2 regions of the Shinella yambaruensis genome follow, and region 1 is predicted to be linked to the other one. Evidence: riboswitches for the same ligand, from Rfam matches in the RefSeq annotation. Region 1 holds a riboswitch; the other holds the start of a gene.
The links. Region 1 has a riboswitch for S-adenosylmethionine ahead of metA (homoserine O-acetyltransferase MetA). Riboswitches for the same ligand answer to the same signal wherever they lie in the genome.

Region 1 (10,953 bases):
TCACGAAGGACGGCCGGGCGATCAGTCTCCAGATGAATGCGGGCCTGCTCGTCGACCTGCCGCATCTCAACGAATCCGGCGCATCCGGCATCGGCCTCTTCCGCACCGAGCTCCAGTTCATGATCGCCTCGACCATGCCGAAGGCGGAAGAACAGGAGGCGTTCTATCGCAACGTGCTGAAGCATGCCGGCGGTCGCCCCGTGACGTTCCGCACGCTCGATATCGGCGGCGACAAGGTCGTGCCCTATTTCCGCGCGGCGGAGGAGGAGAACCCGGCGCTCGGCTGGCGGGCCATCCGCCTGTCGCTCGACCGGCCGGGCCTCCTGCGCACCCAGCTTCGCGCCATGCTGCGCGCCGCGGCGGGCGCCGATCTCCGGCTGATGCTGCCGATGGTGACCGAGGTTTCCGAGCTGAAGGAGGTCCGCGACCTTCTCCAGAAGGAAATCCAGCGGCAGTCCAAGATCGGCGAGCAGCTGCCCAAGAAGCTGCAGTTCGGCGCCATGCTGGAGGTGCCAGCGCTGCTCTGGCAGCTCGACGAGCTGATGGCCGAGGTCGATTTCGTCTCGGTCGGCTCGAACGACCTCTTCCAGTTCGCCATGGCGGTCGACCGCGGCAATGCCCGCGTCTCCGACCGGTTCGACACGCTCGGCCGGCCGTTCCTGCGCATCCTGCGCGATATCGTGCGCGCCGGCATACGCAACGACACGCCGGTAACGCTTTGCGGCGAGATGGCGAGCAAGCCGATCTCGGCCATGGCGCTGCTCGGCATCGGCTTCCGCTCGGTCTCGATGTCGCCGGCGGCGATCGGCCCGGTCAAGTCGATGCTGCTGTCGCTCGATGCGGGCAAGCTCGAAGCGGTGCTGACGCCGGCGCTCGACGATACAAGGCCGACGGCCTCGATCCGACAGATCCTCACCGACTTTGCGGCCGAGAACGGCGTTCCGCTTTAAAGACCTGACTGGAGTTTGAACGGTGGCGAAGCTTCCCGTTGAAAAGATGCGCGAACTCGAACGCCGTTTCGGCGAGATCGAGGCACGCATGTCGGCGGGGCCGGATTCGGAGACCTATGTGCGTCTCGCCTCGGAATATTCCGAGCTTCAGCCGGTCGTGACGAAGATCCGCGAATACGAGAAGGTCAGCGGTGAGATCGCCGACCTCGACGCGCTGCTTGCCGACAAGGCGACCGACCGCGAGATGCGCGACCTTGCGGAGATGGAGTTGCCGGAGCTGAAGGAACGGCTGGAGGGGCTGGAAAAGGAGATGCAGATCCTGCTTCTCCCCAAGGATGCCGCCGACGAGAAGAGCGCGATCCTGGAAATTCGCGCCGGCACGGGCGGTTCGGAAGCCGCGCTCTTTGCCGGCGACCTCTTCCGCATGTACGAGCGCTACGCTTCCGCCCATAACTGGAAGGTCGAGGTGCTGTCCGCGAGCGAGGGGGAAGCGGGCGGCTTCAAGGAAATCATCGCGACGATCACCGGGCGCGGCGTTTTTGCCAAGTTGAAGTTCGAATCGGGCGTGCACCGCGTCCAGCGCGTTCCGGAGACGGAGGCGAGCGGGCGTATCCACACCTCGGCGGCGACCGTCGCCGTGCTGCCGGAAGCGGAAGAGATCGACATCGAGATCCGGCCGGAGGATATCCGCGTCGATACGATGCGCTCCTCGGGCGCCGGCGGCCAGCACGTCAACACGACGGATTCGGCCGTGCGCATCACCCACCTGCCGACAGGCCTCGTCGTGACGAGCTCGGAAAAGTCGCAGCACCAGAACCGCGCCAAGGCCATGCAGGTGCTGCGCTCGCGGCTCTACGACATCGAGCGCCAGCGCGCCGAAAGCGAGCGCTCCGCCGACCGCAAGAGCCAGGTCGGCTCGGGCGACCGTTCCGAGCGCATCCGCACCTACAATTTCCCGCAGGGCCGCGTCACGGACCACCGCATCAACCTGACGCTCTACAAGCTCGACCGCATGATGGTCGGCGAGATCGACGAGGTGGTCGATGCGCTGGTCGCCGACTACCAGGCCGGCCTTCTCGCGCAGCTCGGCGAACAGGGGCGATGAACGGCCCGACGCTTGCCGAGGTGCTGGCCGCGGCGCGGCGCCGGCTTGCCGGAGCGGGCATCCGCGATGCAGCAGGCGACGCGCGGACCTTGCTCATGGGCCTATTGGGCCTGACGCCGACATCCTTCGTAACCGAGAGCGGCCGCAGCCTGGACGAGGCCGAGCGGCGCGCCGTCGATGCGGCGCTCGACCGCCGCATCGCGCACGAGCCGGTTCACCGCATCCTCGGCCGCCGGGCCTTTTCGCGGCTCGACCTGGTGCTGTCGCCGGAAACGCTGGAGCCGCGTCCGGATACCGAAATCCTCGTTGACGCCCTGACGCCCTATGCGGAGAAGATCGTGGGCGCGACGGGCGGCTGCCGCATCCTCGATCTTGGCACCGGAACGGGCGCGATCTGTCTTGCCCTTCTGGACCTCGTGCCCGGGGCGACGGGCGTGGGGGCTGATCTTTCGGCCGGGGCCCTTGAAACGGCGCGGCGCAATGCCGATATCAACGGTGTCGCGGATCGCTTCGAAGCGGTCGAGAGCGACTGGTTTGCAGCCGTGACCGGGGCCTTCGACATCATTGTGTCAAACCCGCCCTATATCGTCCGCTCCGTGGTCGGAACGCTGGACGACGAGGTCCGGCTCCACGATCCGATGCTGGCGCTGGATGGCGGGGAAGATGGGCTCGACGCCTATCGCGCCATTGCTGCCGGCGCGGGCGCTTATCTTCGGGAAAACGGCCTGGTGGCCTATGAGATCGGTTACGACCAGAAGGATGAGGTCACGGCCATCATGCGCGAGAAGGGTTTTTCGCGGATCGAGGCGATCAAGGATCTCGGCGGCAATGACCGCGCCCTTGTCTTTATAGCAGCGGTTGCCCGGTGATTTGCTGCGCAAGCACAGTAAATTCTGCGACCGCAAAGAAAAGGCTTGGAATCGGGAAAGAAGCGGGATAGGTTGCGGCCACGCACTGGGCAAGCGGTCATGGCACAGAGATTCGTTCCTGCATGACCCGATCGCGAGGATTGCTCTCTCGAAGAGTTGCTAGGGTTGAAGACTGCCTAGTGCGGGTACCTGTTAATTTGACGTCTTACGGCGACAGGACCACCGACCGGCGTGGTTTGCCCGCGGGTAAGGATGCTTGATCTGGCGTGTCCCGATCAGGCGTGCAGACACATGATCATCAAGACACGATACGTTAGGTGAGTGACATATGAGGCCAGGACAGCAAAACAAGCGCGGCCGCGGGCGTAACAACAACAATAACAACAACAATAACAACAACCAACACCGCAAGGGCGGCAATCCCCTGACGCGGACCTATGACAGCTCGGGTCCAGACGTGAAGATCAGGGGCACGGCCCAGCATATCGCCGAGAAGTACGCAGCGCTTGCCCGTGACGCCCAGAGCGCCGGCGACCGCGTCATGGCGGAAAACTATCTCCAGCATGCCGAGCACTACAACCGCATCATTGCCGCCGCCCAGGCGCAGATGCAGGACCGCTTCCCGCGGGACGAGCGCTCGGACAATGCCGACCGGACGGATTTCAACGATCGCGACGGTTTCGAGCGGGACGCCGACGAGATCGATTCGACGGCCGTCGACGAGCCCGCAGCCGTTGCGGCCCCGGTTGCCCCGGCCCCCGTCGCCGAGCAGCCCGTCATCGATGGCACCGGCCCGCAGCCGATCATCGAAGGCACGCCGGCTGAAGTTTCGCTCGAAGACGAGGCTGCGGCCCCGGCCGCCGGCCGCGCGCCGTCGCGCCGCCGCAGCACGCCTCGCCCGCGCCGTCCGCGTCGGGGCGAAGCCCAGGCCGCCGGTGACGAGGCGCAGCCCGCCGGCGATGAGGCTCCGGCCCTCGAAGCGTCGGAATAATCGCCTCCACCATCCCTGAAGAACCCGGCCTCGTGCCGGGTTCTTGCGTTTTGCAAGGCGCCCGCGAAAAATCTCCGGCGGCGGCCAGGCGCTCCCTTTAATTCCAGAAAACCCTCCACCATATTCGTTTCAAGCGGTTGACCGGTCGCGAGGCCGGGGGATCGCATGCATGACAGGCTCGCCTGATGGGAGCCTTATCCTGAAACGTCGACCGGTGCCTCGAAGGGCCGGCCGAGTCCTGGAGGTGAATGATGAACATTGAAAAATACTCCGAACGCGTTCGCGGCTTCCTGCAGTCCGCCCAGACGAAGGCGCTGGCCGACGGCAATCCGCAGTTCACGCCCGAACACGTCCTGAAGGTGCTGCTCGACGACGAGCAGGGCATGGCGACGTCGCTGATCGAGCGGGCCGGCGGCAATGCGCGCGACGTGCGGATCGCCAACGACGCCGCGCTTGCCAAGCAGCCGAAAGTTTCCGGCGGCAACGGGCAGGTCTATCTCTCCCAGCCGCTTGCAAAGGTTTTCTCCACCGCCGAAGAGGCCGCAAAGAAGGCCGGCGACAGCTTTGTCACCGTCGAACGCCTGCTTCTGGCGCTCGCGATCGAAAAATCCGCGGCGACGTCCGAGATCCTGGCGAAGGCCGGCGTGACGCCGGGCAAGCTCAACCAGGTCATCAACGACATCCGCAAGGGCCGCACCGCCGACACGGCGAGCGCGGAGCAGGGTTTCGATTCGCTGAAGAAGTTCGCCCGTGACCTGACGGCCGATGCGCGCGAAGGCCGGCTCGACCCGGTGATCGGCCGCGACGACGAAATCCGCCGCACGATCCAGGTCCTGTCGCGCCGCACGAAGAACAATCCGGTCCTCATCGGCGAGCCCGGCGTCGGCAAGACGGCGATCGCCGAGGGCCTTGCGCTCCGCATCGTCAACGGCGACGTGCCGGAGAGCCTGAAGGACAAGAAGCTGATGGCGCTCGACATGGGCGCGCTGATCGCCGGTGCGAAATATCGCGGTGAATTCGAGGAGCGCCTGAAGGCCGTCCTTGCCGAAGTGCAGGCGGAAGACGGCGAGATCATCCTGTTCATCGACGAGATGCACACGCTAGTCGGCGCCGGCAAGGCGGACGGGGCGATGGACGCCTCCAACCTGCTGAAGCCCGCGCTCGCCCGCGGCGAGTTGCACTGCGTCGGCGCGACCACGCTCGACGAGTACCGCAAGCATGTCGAGAAGGACGCAGCGCTTGCCCGCCGGTTCCAGCCCGTCATGGTGGACGAGCCGACCGTCGAGGACACGATCTCGATCCTGCGCGGCCTCAAGGAGAAGTACGAGCAGCACCACAAGGTCCGGATTTCAGACTCGGCCCTTGTTGCCGCCGCGACGCTCTCCAACCGCTACATCACGGATCGCTTCCTGCCGGACAAGGCGATCGACCTGATGGACGAAGCCGCCTCGCGGCTGCGCATGCAGGTGGATTCCAAGCCGGAGGAACTGGACGAACTCGACCGCCGCATCATCCAGCTGAAGATCGAGCGCGAGGCCTTGAAGAAGGAGACCGACCGCTCGTCGCAGGATCGACTTGAAAAGCTCGAGCTCGACCTTGCCGCGCTGGAAGAGGAAGCCGCCGCGCTCACCGCGCGCTGGCAGGCGGAGAAGTCGAAGCTCGGCCGTGCCGCGGACCTGAAGCGTCAGCTCGACGAACTGCGCAACGAACTGGCGATTGCCCAGCGCAAGGGTGAGTTCCAGCGCGCCGGCGAGCTTGCCTACGGCATCATCCCGAAGCTCGAAAAGGAGCTGGAGGAGGCCGAAGGCCGCGATGCGGGCGACGTCGATCCGATGGTGCAGGAGGTCGTGACCGCCGATAACATCGCCCATGTGGTCTCCCGCTGGACGGGCATTCCCGTGGACAAGATGCTGGAGGGCGAGCGCGACAAGCTCCTGCGCATGGAAGACGAGCTCGGCAAGTGGGTCGTCGGTCAGGGGGATGCCGTCCAGGCGGTCTCCCGCGCCGTCCGCCGCGCGCGTGCCGGCCTGCAGGATCCGAACCGGCCGATCGGCTCGTTCATCTTCCTCGGGCCCACCGGTGTCGGCAAGACGGAGCTGACCAAGGCGCTTGCCCGCTTCCTCTTCGACGACGAGACGGCGATCCAGCGCATGGACATGTCGGAATACATGGAGAAGCACTCCGTGGCCCGGCTGATCGGCGCGCCTCCCGGCTATGTCGGCTATGAGGAAGGCGGTGCGCTCACCGAATCCGTCCGCCGCCGGCCCTATCAGGTCGTGCTGTTCGACGAGATCGAGAAGGCGCATCCGGATGTCTTCAACGTGCTCCTGCAGGTCCTCGACGACGGCCGCCTGACCGACGGTCAGGGCCGTACCGTGGACTTCCGCAACACGATGATCATCATGACCTCGAACCTCGGCGCCGAATATCTGACGGCGCTGGGCGAGAACGAGGACAGCGACAGCGTCCGCGACCAGGTCATGGACGTCGTCAAGATGGCGTTCCGGCCGGAGTTCCTGAACCGGGTGGACGAGATCATCCTGTTCCATCGCCTCCGGCGGTCGGAAATGGGCGCGATCGTCGATATCCAGCTCACGCGTCTGCGCAAGCTGCTGGAAGATCGCAAGATCGTGCTCGACCTCGACGAGGACGCCGTGCACTGGCTGGCCGAGAAGGGCTACGACCCGGTCTATGGCGCGCGTCCCCTCAAGCGGGCGATCCAGAAGCACCTTCAGGATCCGATGGCGGAGAAGATCCTTGCCGGCGAGATCCCGGACGGCTCGACCGTCAAGGTGACCGCCGGTTCCGACCGGCTGCTCTTCTCGCCGCGGGGTGCCGCGGCAAGCAAGGCCGCCTGAGGCCGGTTCCGGTCCTGACGAGAACGAAGCGCGGGCTCTGCCCGCGCTTCTTGCGTTTCATGCCCTTCCGCCGGCCACGCCTTGCCTTCGGCCGCAAAATCTTTCCCTTTCCGCAGAACATGCGCTAAGGGCATCAGCCATGACCATGCCGGTATCGACAGACCCGAAATTCGTCGTCCTTCTCGGGGGCGCGCTCATCGTGACGCCGCGTCTTCGCGCGGACATGGCTGGCGCGCGCGTCGTTGCGGCGGATGGCGGCATGCGGCATGCGGCAAGCCTCGGCACCCTGCCGGAACTCTGGGTGGGCGATTTCGATTCGACCCCGCCGGAGCTTGTCGCCGCCTGGCCGCAGGTCGAGCGCCAGCCCTATCCCGCCGCCAAGAACGAGACCGACGGGGCGCTTGCCGTTTCGGTCGCGGCCGAGCGCGGGGCACGCGCCATCCTGCTCGCCGGCGCGCTCGGCGGGGAGCGCAGCGACCATGCGCTGATGCATCTCCTCCATGCCGTCTCGCTGGAAGAGCAGGGGTTTACCGTGAAGCTCACCTCCGGGGAGGAGGAGGCCTGGCCATTGCTGCCGGGCCGTCGCGACATCGACCTGCCGAAGGGGAGCCTTTTCTCCGTTCTCGGCCTTGCGCCCCTTTCCGGTCTCACCATCGACAATGCGCGCTATCCGCTGAAAGACTTTTCGCTGCCCTTCGGCTCCTCGCGCACCATTTCCAACGTGGCGGAAGGCCCGATCCGCCTTTCGCTCGCCGCCGGCCGCGCCATTCTCATCGCCCGGCCCTACGACCTTTCAGGAGCCTGACCCTTGGCACCGCCCATTCTCAAACTCGATGACATCTTCCTCAGCTTCGGCGGTACGCCGCTGCTTGCCGGCGCCAGCCTGCAGGTGGAGCCGGGCGACCGCATCTCGCTCGTCGGCCGCAACGGCTCGGGCAAGTCGACGCTGATGAAGATCGCCGCCGGCCTTGCCGAGGCGCAGTCCGGCGAGGTCTTCCGTCATCCTTCCGCGACGATCCGCTACCTGCACCAGGCGCCGGATTTCGACGGCTACGACACGGTCGCGGCCTATGCGGAGGCGGGCCTCGGGCCGAGCGACGATCCCTATCGCGTCACCTACCTGCTCGAACATCTCGGGCTCACCGGCAGCGAGGATCCGAAATCGCTGTCGGGCGGCGAGGCGCGCCGGGCGGCGCTGGCCCGGGTGATGGCGCCGGAGCCGGACATCCTTCTCCTCGACGAGCCGACCAACCATCTCGACCTTCCGACCATCGAATGGCTGGAAGGCGAGCTGCAGTCCACCCGCTCGGCCCTCGTCGTCATCTCGCACGACCGCCGCTTCCTCGAAAAGGTGTCGAACGCAACCGTCTGGCTCGATCGCGGCCAGTCGCGGCGGCTCAACCGCGGCTTCGGCCATTTCGAGACCTGGCGCGACGAGGTGCTGGAGGCCGAGGAGCTGGAGCAGCACAAGCTCGGCAAGGCGATCGAGCGCGAGGAGCACTGGCTGCGTTACGGCGTCACCGCCCGCCGCAAGCGCAACATGCGCCGCCTCGGCGCACTGCATGATCTGCGCGCCCGCTATCGCGGCCACAAGGGGCCGCAGGGCAGCGTGCAGGCCAGCGCCTCCGATGCGCAGGAATCCGGCAAGCTGGTGATCGAGGCGGAGAAGATCACCAAGGCCTATGGCGAGCGCACCATCGTCGCGCCGTTCTCGATCCGCGTCCACCGCGGCGATTGCATCGGCCTCGTCGGCCCGAACGGCGCCGGCAAGACGACGCTGCTCAAGATGCTGACCGGGCAGCTGGCGCCCGACAGCGGCACCGTCAAGCTCGGCACGAACCTGGAGATCGCCACGCTCGACCAGCGCCGCGAGGACCTCAACCTCGACGACACGCTCGCCCATTACCTCACCGACGGGCGCGGCGAGACGCTGCTCGTCAACGGCGAGCAGCGGCACGTCACCGGCTACATGAAGGAGTTCCTGTTCCAGCCCGAGCAGGCCCGCACGCCGATCCGCAACCTCTCGGGTGGTGAGCGCGCCCGGCTGATGCTGGCGCGCATCCTGTCGCGGCCGACGAACCTCCTCATCCTCGACGAGCCGACCAACGACCTCGACATCGAGACGCTCGACCTCCTGCAGGAGATCGTCGCGGGCTTTGCCGGCACCGTGCTGCTCGTCAGCCACGACCGCGACTTCCTCGACCGCACCGTCACCTCGACCATCGCGCCCGCCGACCCGGAAAACCCCGACGGTCGCTGGATCGAATATGCCGGCGGCTATTCCGACATGATGGCGCAGCGCCGCGGCGCGATCGAGGAGAAGCGCAAGGCGGAAAAGGCCGAGAAGGCGAAGGCGGCCGAAACGTCCGCCGCGGTCCCGGCGGAGAACAAGGGCAAGGCGAAGCTCTCCTACAAGCAGAAGTTCGCCCTGGAAAACCTGCCGAAGGAAATGGAGAAGGCGGAGAAGGAGATCGCCGCCCGCGAGGCGAAGATGGCCGATCCCGCCCTCTTCACCAAGGATCCCGTCACCTTCAACAGGCTGGCGGCGGAGATGGAAAAGCTGCGCCATTCCCTGACGGCGATGGAAGAGGAATGGCTGGAACTGGAGATGCTGCGCGAGGAACTGGAAGGCTGAAAAGCCCGGGGGCGCCGGGTTCAGCGGGTGTTCCATCCGAAACAGCGCCGCGCCCGGCAATATGGGACAGTCTGATCACTGGATGAGAGGAGCTCATCCTGTAACCCGGAAGAGATCAGGAGAGTCCCATGCGCAAGTTCGTCATTTCCGCCGTCGTCGCCATCGTCGCCGCTGTTTCCTTCGCCGCCCCGTCGCAGGCCGGCTATTACGGTTACGGCCACAAGAGCTACGGCTGGAAGAGCTACGGCCACGGCCATCACGGCTACAAGAAGCATTACCGCGTCAAGCGCCACCATGGTCACTACGGCCATCGTTGGGGCGGCCATTGGGGCGGCAAGGTGTACTACAAGAAGCGCTACTACAGCTACTACTGAGCAGCCGTCTTCCTTCAGGAAGCAAGGCCCGGATGCCTGTCGCATCCGGGCCTTGCCCGTTTCCGGCGGTGGATTGATTCGTGGTGCAAGGAGCGCTATTTAAATCGCTCGTGGTGATTTGGCCGGCCGGCTTGCAGCCACGTTAAACAAGTCGCTAAAGGGCCGCGCGAGGAAAAACCTTCCGTGGACCGGTTGCGACACTGTTGCGGCCGGTTTTGTTTTTTCGATCGAGTGAGACATGCCCATCAAGATTCCCGATACGCTTCCCGCCTTCGAAACCCTCGTTCACGAGGGCGTGCGGGTGATGACCGAGACGGTAGCGATCCGGCAGGACATCCGCCCCTTGCAGATCGGGTTGCTCAACCTCATGCCGAACAAGATCAAGACGGAAGTGCAGATGGCCCGCCTCGTCGGCGCCTCGCCGCTGCAGGTCGAGCTGTCGCTGGTGCGCGTCGGCGGCCACCGGGCGAAGAACACGTCGGAAGAGCACCTGCTTGCCTTCTACGATACGTGGGAGGAGGTGCGGCACCGCAAGTTCGACGGTTTCATCATCACCGGCGCGCCGGTGGAGACGCTCGACTACGAGGACGTCACCTACTGGGACGAGATGAAGCAGATCCTCGACTGGACCGAGACCAACGTGCATTCGACGCTGAATGTCTGCTGGGGCGCGATGGCGGCGATCTACCATTTCCACGGCGTGCCGAAGCACACGCTGGAGGAAAAGGCCTTCGGCGTCTACCGCCACCACAACCGCAAGCCTTCGTCGGTCTACCTCAACGGCTTCTCCGACAATTTCGAGGTGCCGGTCTCGCGCTGGACGGAGATCCGCATCGAGGACATCCGGGCCGTGCCGGAACTCGATATCCTGCTCGATTCCGACGAGACCGGCGTCTGCCTCGTGCAGGAGAAGGCCGGTAACCGCCTCTATATTTTCAACCACGTGGAATATGATTCCACCTCGCTTGCCGACGAATATTTCCGCGATGTCTCGGCCGGCGTGCCGATCAAGCTGCCGAAGAACTATTTCCCGCACAACGATCCGTCGCTGCCGCCGCAGAACCGCTGGCGCGGCCATGCGCATCTGCTCTTCGGCAACTGGATCAACGAGATCTACCAGACCACCCCCTATGATCTGGAAAAGATCGGAACAGGAGCCTGACCCGTGAGC
Region 2 (10,953 bases), 750 kb from region 1:
TCGTCATCCCTTGACCGAGGAGCCGACGGCACCGTCCATGATGTAGCGCTGCGCCAGGAAGAACAGCGCCAGCGGCGGCAGGCAGAGCACGACGGTGATCGCGGCGATCGACGTCACGTCCACCTCATGCAGGCCCTTGAACATGGAGAGGCCGAGGGTAAGCGTGTACATGGACTGGTCGTTGAGGAAGATCAGCGGGCCGAGATAGTCGTTCCAGGCATTCATGAAATGGAAGGTGCCGACCAGCACCAGCGCCGGCATCATCAGCGGCAGGTGGATGCGCCAGTAGATGTCGAAGGCGTTCGCCCCGTCCATGCGCGCGGCCTCGTCGATCTCGACCGGCACCGTCATGATGTACTGGCGCAACAGGAAGACGAAGAAGGCATCGGCGAAATAGGCGGGCACGATGAGCGGCTTCAGCGTGTTGATCCAGCCGAGCAGGTTGAACTCCATATAGAGCGGAATCATCTTCACGTCCCACGGGATCATCATGGTGGCGAGCAGCAGGATGAACAGCGGATCGCGGCCGGGGAAGCGGAACCGGGCGAAGCCGTAGGCGACGAGAGACGAGGAGATGAGCTGGCCGATGGTCGAGAAGACCACGACGATCAGCGAATTTGTCAGGTAGGTGCCGAAGGGCTGCTTGTTCCAGGCGATGGCGAAGTTTTCGAAGTGCCATTCGGAGGGCCAGAAGACCGGCGGGAACCGGTAGAGGTCGGCCTGGCTTTTGATGGCCGTCATGAAGGTCCAGTAGAAGGGCGCGATGAAGAGCGCCGAGAGCAGGACAAGGGCGGAATAGAGCAGCGTCTTACGCATTGCGGTCGCCTCCCTTCACCTCGCCCTCGTAATAGACCCAGGCGGAGGACCAGCGCATGACGAGCAGGCTCAGCACCAGCACGATGAGGAACATCACCCAGGAGCCGGCGGCGGCATAGCCCATGTCGAAATACTTGAAGGCGTTGTCGTAGATGTACATGGCGAAGAAATAGGTGGAGCCGAGCGGGCCGCCCTTGGTCATCAGGAGAGCGATCGTCAGTTGCTGGAAGGCGGCGATGATCGAGGTGATGAAGGTGAAGAGCAGCATGGGGCCGAGCATCGGCAGGGTGATGAACAGCATCTGCGCCCAGCCCGGCACGCCGGAGACGGTCGCCGCCTCGTAGAGTTCCTTCGGGATGGCCTTGAGGCCCGTCAGCAGGATCAGCATGGTTCCGCCGAAGCCCCAGAGGCTGGCGATGATGATGGCGACGATGGCAAGGCCGGGATCGCCGAGCCAGTTCGGCCCGTCCACGCCGACGAGCGACAGCATGAAGTTCAGGAGACCGTATTCGCGGCTGTAGATCCAGCTCCAGATCGTCACCAGCGCGACGCCGGAAATGACGCTCGGCAGATAGAAGGCCGTGCGGAAGAAGCCGCTGGCAAAGGTCGCGTGATGCAGCATCAGCGCGATGAGGAAGGACATGACGATGTTGAAGGGCACGTAGATCGCGGCGAATTTCACCGTGATCCAGAGGCTTTCCCAGAACTGCGGATCGTCGAGCAGCATCGTGCGGTAATTGTCGAAACCGACGAAGGTGCGCTCGCCGACGACCGGCCAGTCATGAAAGCTCATGGTGAGCGAGAAGAGCAGCGGGCCGAGGGTGAAGAACAGGAAACCCAGGATCCACGGGGAGATGAAGAGATAGGCCGTCAGGTGGCGCGAAAAGGCGGATCGCCGTTTCTGCACGACCGTGGGCGCGGTGGCTGCGATGGTCACGTTTCACTCCCCCAAGACTTCGCCTGGAACGAAAAGGGTGGCTTGCCCCCTCCTCCCCGGCGGGGAGAAGGGGGACAGCGGCAAGGCCGCCTATTTCAGGAAGCGTTGCGAGCGCTTCACGGCATCGTCGAGATGCGCCTTGGCATTGCCCTGGTCGATCATCGTCGCCTCGATGGCGCGGGCGAGATTGTCCTGCACCTTGCCCCAGTTCCGGTTCTTCAGGAATGCATGGGTCTCGATATCGGAGGTCGCGAGGATGTCGAAGAACGGCTTGTAGACCGGGTCGCTGGTCATGCCCTTCTCCTCCGCAACGCTGGTGCGGACCGGAAGGTCGTTGGTGCGCATGGCGACCGCCTCCGGCGAGGAGAAGAACTTGACGAATTCCCAGGCAAGGTCCGGCTGCTTGGCATCCTTGGCGATCGACATGGCCGAAACGCCGAGCGCCGAATGGGCCGGCTTGTCGCCGAACTTCGGCAGCGGCGCGACGCCGTAGCCAAAGCCCGCGGCATCGATGCCCGCCTTCGACCACATAGCGCTCTGGAATATGGCGATCTTGCCGCCCTTGAAGAGCGTATCGCCGGACGTGTCATCGCCGAGATGCAGCGTGGCGGCCTCTTCCTTCCTGGCCATGTCGCCGAACATGTCGAGGACCTCCGCGGCCGCATCGCTGTTCATGTAGCCGTCGATCGTCTTGCCGTCGTCGGAGATGTATTTCGTGCCGTTCGACCAGAGGAATTGCTCGAAATCATAGGGGTCCGGCTTGGCATCGACCGCAAAGCCGTAGACCTTGTTGTCCTTGTCGCGGAATTTCGCGGCCTTGGCGCGCAGGTCGTCCCAGGTCCAGCCCTCCTTCGGCTCCTCGACACCCGCGGCCTTGAACATGTCCTTGTTGTAGAACACGACCTGGGTGGTGAAGCCCGACGGCATGCCGTAGGTCTTGCCCTCGACGCGCGTCGTGTTCATCAGGCCTTGCGGAATGTCGTCCGGCTTGATCTCGGCGGCGTCCCTGGCGATCAGGTCGTCGAGCGGCATCAGCGACGTGTAGTATTGCGGGAAGTTCCACATATACATGACGTCGGGCGGGCTGCCCGCGCCGAAGGCGGCGACGAGCTTCTGGTCGTAGCCGTCGGCATAGGGCTCGACCTGCACCTTCACGCCCGGATGCTTCTCCTCGAATTGCTTCGCGATCGCCTGCTGGATGGCGAGGCTCTCGTCGGAATCCCAGGTGGCGAAGCGCAGCACCTCTTCGGCGCGCGCCGAGACGCTGCCCGCCAGCAGGAAGGCGGCCAGCGAGCCGGCGATGACTGTCGTGTTCTTCCTCATTCCCATTTCCTCCTTTGACGGGTCAGGCGACCCGCTTGCCCTTCTCGTTGACGATGAGCGCCTCGGTCTCCGCATCGAGGCGGCGGCGCACCGCCCGGCCTTCCGCGTCGAACAGGTAGCAATGCGGCGCGGGCAGCCTCAGATGGACCGTCTCGCCATTCGCGACCGGATGCGTGCCGCGCACCACCGCCGTCATGTCGCGGCCATCCTCGAGGCTGAGATGGACATGGCTTTCCGTACCGAGCCGTTCGACGAGGCGGACGATGCCTGTCAGTTCCCCTTCGCCGGGCGGGACGATCTCGATCCTGTCCGGCCGGACGCCGAGGGTAACCTTGCCGTCAATCCTCGGCGCGGCTTCCGCCTCGAAGACGACCGGCCGTTTCAGGCCACCGCCCGCCAGCGTGATGTGCACGCCTTCCTGCGCCGCGACCTCCGCCTCCACGAAATTCATGCGCGGCGAACCGATGAAACCGGCGACGAAGAGGTTGGCGGGCTGATAGAACAGCTCCAGCGGTGTGCCGAACTGGCTGACCTTGCCCTTGTCGAGCACGACCACGCAGTCGGAGAGCGTCATCGCCTCGACCTGGTCGTGGGTCACGTAGATCATGGTCGCGCCGAGGCGGGCGTGCAGGGCGGCAAGCTCGACGCGCATGGTGACGCGCAGGCCCGCGTCGAGGTTCGACAGCGGCTCGTCGAGCAGGAAAAGTTTCGGCTCGCGCACGATGGCGCGGCCGATGGCGACGCGCTGGCGCTGGCCGCCCGAGAGCTGGCGCGGCTTGCGGGCAAGCAATTCCTTGATGCGCAGGATGTCCGCGGCGCTTTCGACACGGCGGTCGATCTCGTCACGCTTCATGCCGTTCAGCGCCAGGCCGAAGGAGAGGTTCTTGCGCACGTTCATGTGCGGGTAGAGCGCATAGTTCTGGAAGACCATGGCGATGTCGCGCCTGGCGGAAGGCACATGGGTGATATCGCGGTCGCCGAGGCGGATGGCGCCGCCGTCCAGTTCCTCCAGGCCGGCGATGGAGCGCAGCAGCGTGCTCTTGCCGCAGCCGGAGGGGCCGAGGAAGCAGACGAATTCACCATCGGCGATATCGAGGTCGATGCCCTTCAGCACCTCCAGAGCGCCAAAACCCTTGCGGAGATTCTCGATGCGGATCGATGCCAACGACGTCCTCCCTGTCGGCGAAACGTCCGGGCTCCCAGCCCTTGTTAAACGTTTATATCATAATAAAAACGTTTAACTTCATTTGTAAAGCGGAAAATGAAACGAACGAAACTCCCCGCCGGAGCCTATCGCCACGACAGGGAACCGGCCGCGATGCAGCCGGCGCACGCCCTTGCGGGAGCAGCGTCATCCGGCGCGGAAATGTTTCGACAGCTTCAGGCCCTGTGCCTGATAGTTGGAGCCAAGGCCGGAGCCGTAGAGCCCCTCGGGTGCGTCGAGCATGTGCTCGTAGACGAGGCGGCCGACGATCTGGCCGTGCTCGAGGATGAAGGGCACCTCGTGGCTGCGCACCTCCAGGACGGCGCGGCTGCCGGAGCCGCCGGCCGGGGCATGGCCGAAGCCGGGATCGAAGAAGCCGGCATAGTGCACGCGGAACTCGCCGACGAGCGGATCGAAGGGCGTCATCTCGGCGGCATAGAGCGGCGGGACGTGCACGGCCTCGCGGGAGACGAGGATATAGAACTCGTCGGGATCGAGGATCAGTTCGTTGCGGCCGCGGCTGAACAGCGGCTCCCAGAAATCGAAGATGTCGTGCTGGTTCTTGCGGTCGACATCGACGACGGAGGTGTGGTGCTTGCCGCGATAGCCGATCAGCCCGTCCGGGCCGGTGCCCTTGAGGTCGATGGAAAGCGCGATGCCGCCGCCGGAGACGTTCGGCGTCTCGCTGGCGACGAGCGTATCCGTGCCGTGGAGGGCGAGCAGTTCGCCTTCGCCGAGCAGGGCATTGCCCTTGCGGAAACGGATTTGCGACAGGCGCGAGCCGCGGCGCACGACGATCGGGAAGGTGCGCGGCGAGATTTCGAGATAGAGCGGGCCGGAATAGCCGGCGGGGATCTTGTCGAATTCCTGCGCACGATCGGTGATGACGCGGGTGAAGATATCCAGGCGGCCGGTGGAGCTCTTCGGGTTGGCCGACGCCGCCAGCTCCGCCGGCAGGTCCAGGCTCTCCATCAGCGGCACGATGTAGACGCAGCCCGTCTCCAGCACCGCGCCCTGCGTGAGGTCGATGACATGCAGCTGCAGGCGGTCGAGCTTGTCGGCAACGAGGTGGGACGGCCCCGGCAGGAAGCTTGCCCGCACACGGAAGGCTTTCGCACCGAGCCGCAGGTCGAGGCTGGCCGGCTGGATCTGGTCGTCATCCAGCACCGTTTCGCTCGCCAGCCTGCCGCTGTCGAACAGGCCGCGAATGGCGTTGTCCGCCAGAATGCCCGTGCTGCGTGTCGCAGAACCACCCATCGTCATACCGTCCCGTCAGAGCAGCGGGCCGGATGGTCCGGCCGTCTGCTTTTCGTATCGCTTCTTCCGAAAACCGATGCCCACGTTTCGGAACAATACCCGGAAGGCCCGCACAAAACCAAAAGCCGCCAATTGACGCAAGCGCGGGGGCGCAGTATTAGCAGATTATCCCGTGGTGATTTGGCCGGCCGGCTTGCAGCCACGTAAAACAAGTAGCTAAAAAGGCCGGGTTCGAAACCGGCCTGCTTTTGCGGCCGGTTTTTTTGTTTGAAGGCGACGATCACATGAGCAAGTCCTGGCGCCCCGCCACCCAACTCGTTCACGGCGGAACCACCCGCTCCCAGCACGGCGAAACCGCAGAGGCAATCTTCCTGACGCAAGGCTTCGTCTACGACACCTCGGCGGCGGCCGAAGCCCGCTTCAAGGGCGAGACGGACGGTTTTATTTACGCCCGATACGGCAGCCCGACCAACGACATGTTCGAAAAGCGCATGTGCATGCTGGAAGGCGCCGAGGATGCGCGTGCCACCGCATCCGGCATGGCCGCCGTCTCCGCCGCGATCCTCTGCCAGCTCAAGGCCGGCGACCATATCGTCGCTGCCCGCGCGCTCTTCGGCTCCTGCCGCTGGGTGGTCGAGACGCTCGCGCCGAAATACGGCATCGAATGCACGCTGATCGACGGCCGCGACCTCTCCAACTGGGAAAAGGCGATCCGGAAGAACACCAAGGTCTTCTTCCTCGAAAGCCCGACAAACCCGACGCTGGAAGTGATCGACATCGCCGGCGTCGCACGGCTCGCCAACCAGATCGGCGCCAAGGTCGTCGTCGACAACGTCTTCGCGACGCCGCTCTTCCAGAAGCCGCTGGAGCTCGGCGCGCATGTCGTCGTCTATTCGGCGACGAAGCATATCGACGGCCAGGGCCGCTGCCTCGGCGGCGTGGTGCTGTCGGACAAGGCGTGGATCGACGAGAACCTGCACGACTATTTCCGCCACACGGGCCCGGCCATGTCGCCGTTCAACGCCTGGACGCTGCTGAAGGGCATCGAGACGCTGCCGCTGCGCGTCAAGCAGCAGACGGAGAATGCCAGCCGCATCGCGGACTTCCTCGCCGACCGGACGGAGGTCGCCCGCGTGATCTATCCGGGTCGCAAGGACCATCCGCAGGCCGATATCATCTCCAAGCAGATGTCGGGCGGCTCGACGCTCGTCTGCTTCGAGCTGAAGGGCGGCAAGGACGCGGCTTTTGCGCTGCAGGACGCGCTTGAGGTGGTGAAGATCTCCAACAATCTCGGCGATGCCAAGAGCCTCATCACCCATCCGGCAACGACGACGCACAAGAACCTGACGGACGAGGCACGCGCCGAGCTCGGCATTTCGGCCGGCACCGTGCGCTTTTCGGCCGGCATAGAGGACAGCGAAGACCTCATCGAGGATTTTGCCCGCGCGCTCTCCAGGATCAGGGCCTGAGCCCTTCGCCCCATCGCTGGACAAATGCGGAAGCACCGGCCGAGGAGGCCGGTGCTTTCTTTGCTTATCCTTGACGAAACCACATTCGTGTAGAATAGCAGAAGCTAATCAGTTCAAGGCTTGCCCATGTATCGTGCGCTGACCCGCGACATCGAAGTGACCGTAGAGCCGTACTATCTGGCCGACCAGTCCGATCCCGACGACAGCCGCTATGTGTGGGGATACCGGGTGGTCATCGCGAACCATTCCGACGTCGCCGTGCGGCTGATGACACGCTACTGGCACATTACCGACCAGAACGGCCAGGTCGACGAGGTGAACGGCCATGGCGTGATCGGCGAGCAGCCGGTGCTGCGCCCCGGCGACACCTACGAATATTCCTCCGGCTGCCCGCTCGAAACGCCCTCGGGCATCATGTTCGGCCGCTATCGCATGGAAGCGGAAAACGGTGAGGCGTTCGATGTGGCGATACCGGCCTTTTCGCTGGATACGCCGGGGCAGGCGCGCACGCTGAACTAGGCGCGGAGAAGATCGCCCCTCATCCGGCCTGCCGGCCACCTTCTCCCCGCAGGCGGGGAGAAGGGACCAAGCCGCCTTGTTTTCCTGAAATCAAGACCGTGAATAAAGGATGAAACTTCGCATCCTTCCCTTCTCCCCGCTTGCGGGGAGAAGGTGGCGGCAGCCGGATGAGGGGCGAGCGTCCCTACTGCGGCAGGACTTCCGCCGCCTCGAAGCGGTAGGTCGTCGAGCAGAACTCGCAGGTGACCGCGATCTCGCCCTTGTCGTCCGCCGTGTGCGCGATCTCCTCCGCGCTGAGACCGGAAAGAACGCCCTTCAGCTTCTCGCGCGAACAGGAGCAGCGGTCGAAGACCTGCTGCGGCTGGTAGACGCGCACGCCCCGCTCGTGGAAGAGGCGGAACAGGAGCCGTTCGGTGCCGACATTGGGATCCGTCAGCTCGTCGGCATCGATCGTCTCGACCATGGCTTTGGCTTCGGCCCAGTTGTCATCATCGGCGATCTTGTGGCCGGCTTCCTCGCCGTCGCCGCCCGGAAGGTCCGCCTGGCGCATGCGCTCCGGCGCCTGCGGCAGGAACTGCGCGACCATGCCGCCCGCACGCCAGCGATGGCGCGCCTTGCCGGCGGCATCGCGGTCGTAGAGCTCGGCGACGCCGAGGCGCACCTTGGTCGGGATCTGCTCCGACTGGCGGAAATAGACGCCGGCGATCTCTTCCAGCGTATGGCCGTCGAGCGGCACGATGCCCTGGTAGCGCTGGGTATGGGCGCCCTGGTCGATGGTGAAGGCGAGGATGCCCTTGCCCAGAAGCTCGTGCGGCTCCGTCGCGCCGACCGAAATCGCGGCGTCGAGCGCGGCCTGGTCGAAGCGAGCATAGGCGCGCACGTTCTCCGGCGCGGCGAAATCGGCCACCAGCAGGTCGACGGGGCCGTCGCCCTTGGTCTGGACGATCAGCTTGCCCTCGAACTTCAGCGAGGTGCCGAGCAGCACGGTCAGCGTGATCGCCTCGGCGAGCAGCCGGGCAACGGGCGCGGGATAGTCGTGCCGGCCGAGAATGCCGTCGAGCATCGGGCCGAGCTGCACGGCGCGGCCGCGCACGTCGAGACCCTCCACCTGGAACGGCAGGACATGATCATCGCCGGCAAAGCCGGGTTCACCGAGTTTCAGGGCATTTTCCGCCATCATCATCATTCTGCTCCTTGCACGCTTCGGCGCCGCCGAGGCCATGGGCCCGGCCTGCTTCCGACAGGCGTTCTACCGTGATACCGCGCTCGCTCCTACCCGATCATTCCATACCGGACGGGCATGCGCCAGAGAAAGCGCCTTGCGGCGCCCGGACTGCTGATAACGTCCGCAAACCTCTCCTCCGTCACGGTCGGGTCTGACCCGACCATCCACGGCCGCGGGTGCCGTGTGGATCCCCGGGTCAAGCCCGAGGATGACGACAGAGAGTGGGCGATGCTTATCAGCAAACCAGGCGCCTCGCGGCGCTCCGTGATGGCCCCTAGATCGTGTTGCCGGGGGCGCTTTTCAAGGTCGGCGTCAGACGGCCCCGAAGCACCAGGCGAGGATCGACTTCTGCGCGTGGAGACGGTTCTCCGCCTCGTCGAAGACCACGGATTGCGGGCCGTCGATCACCTCGTCGGTCACTTCCTCGCCGCGGTGGGCGGGCAGGCAGTGCATGAAGAGCGCATCCTTGTTAGCGCGCGCCATCAGCTGCTTGTTGACCTGGTAGGGCTGGAAGATGTTGTGGCCGCGGGCGCGGTGCTCCTGGTTCATCGAGACCCAGCAGTCCGTGACGATGAGATCGACACCATCGACGATCGCCTCCGGATCATGCCCGAGCAAGATGTCGCCGCCGTTGTCGCGCGCCCAATTCAGGATCTTGTCGTCGGGCTCCGAGCCCATCGGCACGGCCATCTTCATCTTGTAGCCGAAGCGGGCGGACCCCTCGACGAAGGAATGCAGCACATTGTTGCCGTCGCCCGTCCAGGCGAAGGTCTTGCCCCTGGTGGAGCCGCGATGCTCCTCGAAGGTCATGATGTCGGCCATGATCTGGCAGGGATGCGTCAGGTCGGTCAGGGCGTTGATGACGGGCACGGTGGCGTGCTCGGCAAGCTCCAGCAGGCGGGCATGGTCCGTCGTGCGGATCATGATGGCATCGACATAGCGCGAGAGGACCTTGGCCGTGTCGCCGATCGTCTCGGCGCGGCCGAGCTGCATTTCCGTGCCCGACAGGAACAGCGTCTCGCCGCCGAGCTGGCGCATGCCGACGTCGAAGGAGACGCGCGTGCGGGTGGAAGGCTTCTCGAAGATCATCGCGAGCATCTTGCCGGCGAGCGGCTTGGCTTCGGTGCCGGCCTTGCTGGCGGCCTTGCGCGTGTGCGCATCGTCCATGATGACGCGGAGATCGCTTTCCGAAACGGCGGAAAGGTCGAGAAAATGCTTGGCCATGATATGTCCTGTCTGTCCGTTCGCTGCTTACGCGGCCTTGGCGGCCGTCAGCTTTTCCGCCGCCCGCTCGATGCGGGCAAGCCCCTCGCGCGCCTCTTCGGCGGTCACGGTCAATGGCGGCAGCAGCCGCAGTACGTTGTCGCCCGCCGGCACGGCCAGCAGGTTTTCCGCCCGCACGCCCTTCAGCAGGTCGGCGACCGGGATCTTCGCCTTGATGCCGAGCATCAGGCCCTCGCCGCGAATGTCCTCGATGACGTCGGGGAAACGGTCCTTCAGCGCGGCCAGCCCCTGGCGGAAGACGAGCGCGACGTCGCGCACATGCTCGAGGAAACCGTCTTCCAGCACCACGTCGAGCACGGCATTGCCGACGGCCATGGCGAGCGGGTTGCCGCCATAGGTGGAGCCGTGCGTGCCGGCGACCATGCCGGCCGCCGCCTCGTTCGTGGCAAGGCACGCGCCGAGCGGGAAGCCGCCGCCGATGCCCTTGGCGATCGCCATGATGTCGGGCGTGACCCCTGCCCATTCATGGGCGAAGAGGCGCCCCGTGCGGCCGACACCGGTCTGCACCTCATCCAGGATGAGCAGCAGGCCGTATTCGTCGCAGAGCTGGCGCAGCTCCTGCATGAACTCCTTCGACACCGGGCGCAGCCCGCCCTCGCCCTGCACCGGCTCGATCAGGATGCCCGCCGTTTCCTCGGTGATCGCATCCTTGACGGCCGCGATATCGCCGAAGGGAACCTTGAGGAAGCCCGGCGCCTTGGGGCCGAAGCCCTCGATATACTTCTCCTGACCGCCGGCGGCGATCGTCGCGATCGTGCGGCCGTGGAAGGCGCCTTCGAAGGTGATGATGTGGTACTTGCCGGCATGACCCTTGGCGAAATGGTAGCGCCGCGCCGTCTTGATCGCACATTCCAGCGCCTCGGCGCCCGAATTGGTGAAGAACACCTTGTCGGCGAAGGTTGCCTCCGTCAGCCGGCGG

Region 2: linked by a shared signal. The riboswitch ahead of WMC41_RS00720 (O-succinylhomoserine sulfhydrylase) and the one ahead of metA (homoserine O-acetyltransferase MetA) in region 1 are both predicted to bind S-adenosylmethionine.

What each region holds. Positions count from the first base shown of each region.
Region 1 covers NZ_CP150638.1:3,990,384-4,001,336, reverse strand. The annotation lists gene ptsP (phosphoenolpyruvate--protein phosphotransferase) at 1-950, shown strand, start outside; gene prfA (peptide chain release factor 1) at 973-2,055, shown strand; gene prmC (peptide chain release factor N(5)-glutamine methyltransferase) at 2,052-2,924, shown strand; gene WMC41_RS19555 (DUF4167 domain-containing protein) at 3,253-3,915, shown strand; gene clpB (ATP-dependent chaperone ClpB) at 4,167-6,773, shown strand; gene WMC41_RS19545 (thiamine diphosphokinase) at 6,919-7,578, shown strand; gene WMC41_RS19540 (ABC-F family ATP-binding cassette domain-containing protein) at 7,582-9,408, shown strand; gene WMC41_RS19535 (hypothetical protein) at 9,537-9,782, shown strand; SAM riboswitch at 9,883-9,960, shown strand; gene metA (homoserine O-acetyltransferase MetA) at 10,021-10,944, shown strand; gene WMC41_RS19525 (GNAT family N-acetyltransferase) at 10,948-10,953, shown strand, end outside.
Region 2 covers NZ_CP150638.1:130,821-141,773, reverse strand. The annotation lists gene WMC41_RS00750 (amylo-alpha-1,6-glucosidase) at 1-1, opposite strand, end outside; gene WMC41_RS00745 (carbohydrate ABC transporter permease) at 4-816, opposite strand; gene WMC41_RS00740 (carbohydrate ABC transporter permease) at 809-1,753, opposite strand; gene WMC41_RS00735 (ABC transporter substrate-binding protein) at 1,844-3,076, opposite strand; gene WMC41_RS00730 (ABC transporter ATP-binding protein) at 3,099-4,241, opposite strand; gene WMC41_RS00725 (2'-deoxycytidine 5'-triphosphate deaminase) at 4,428-5,537, opposite strand; SAM riboswitch at 5,700-5,778, shown strand; gene WMC41_RS00720 (O-succinylhomoserine sulfhydrylase) at 5,822-7,006, shown strand; gene apaG (Co2+/Mg2+ efflux protein ApaG) at 7,133-7,525, shown strand; gene WMC41_RS00710 (Hsp33 family molecular chaperone) at 7,710-8,702, opposite strand; gene argF (ornithine carbamoyltransferase) at 9,063-9,974, opposite strand; gene WMC41_RS00700 (aspartate aminotransferase family protein) at 10,002-10,953, opposite strand, start outside.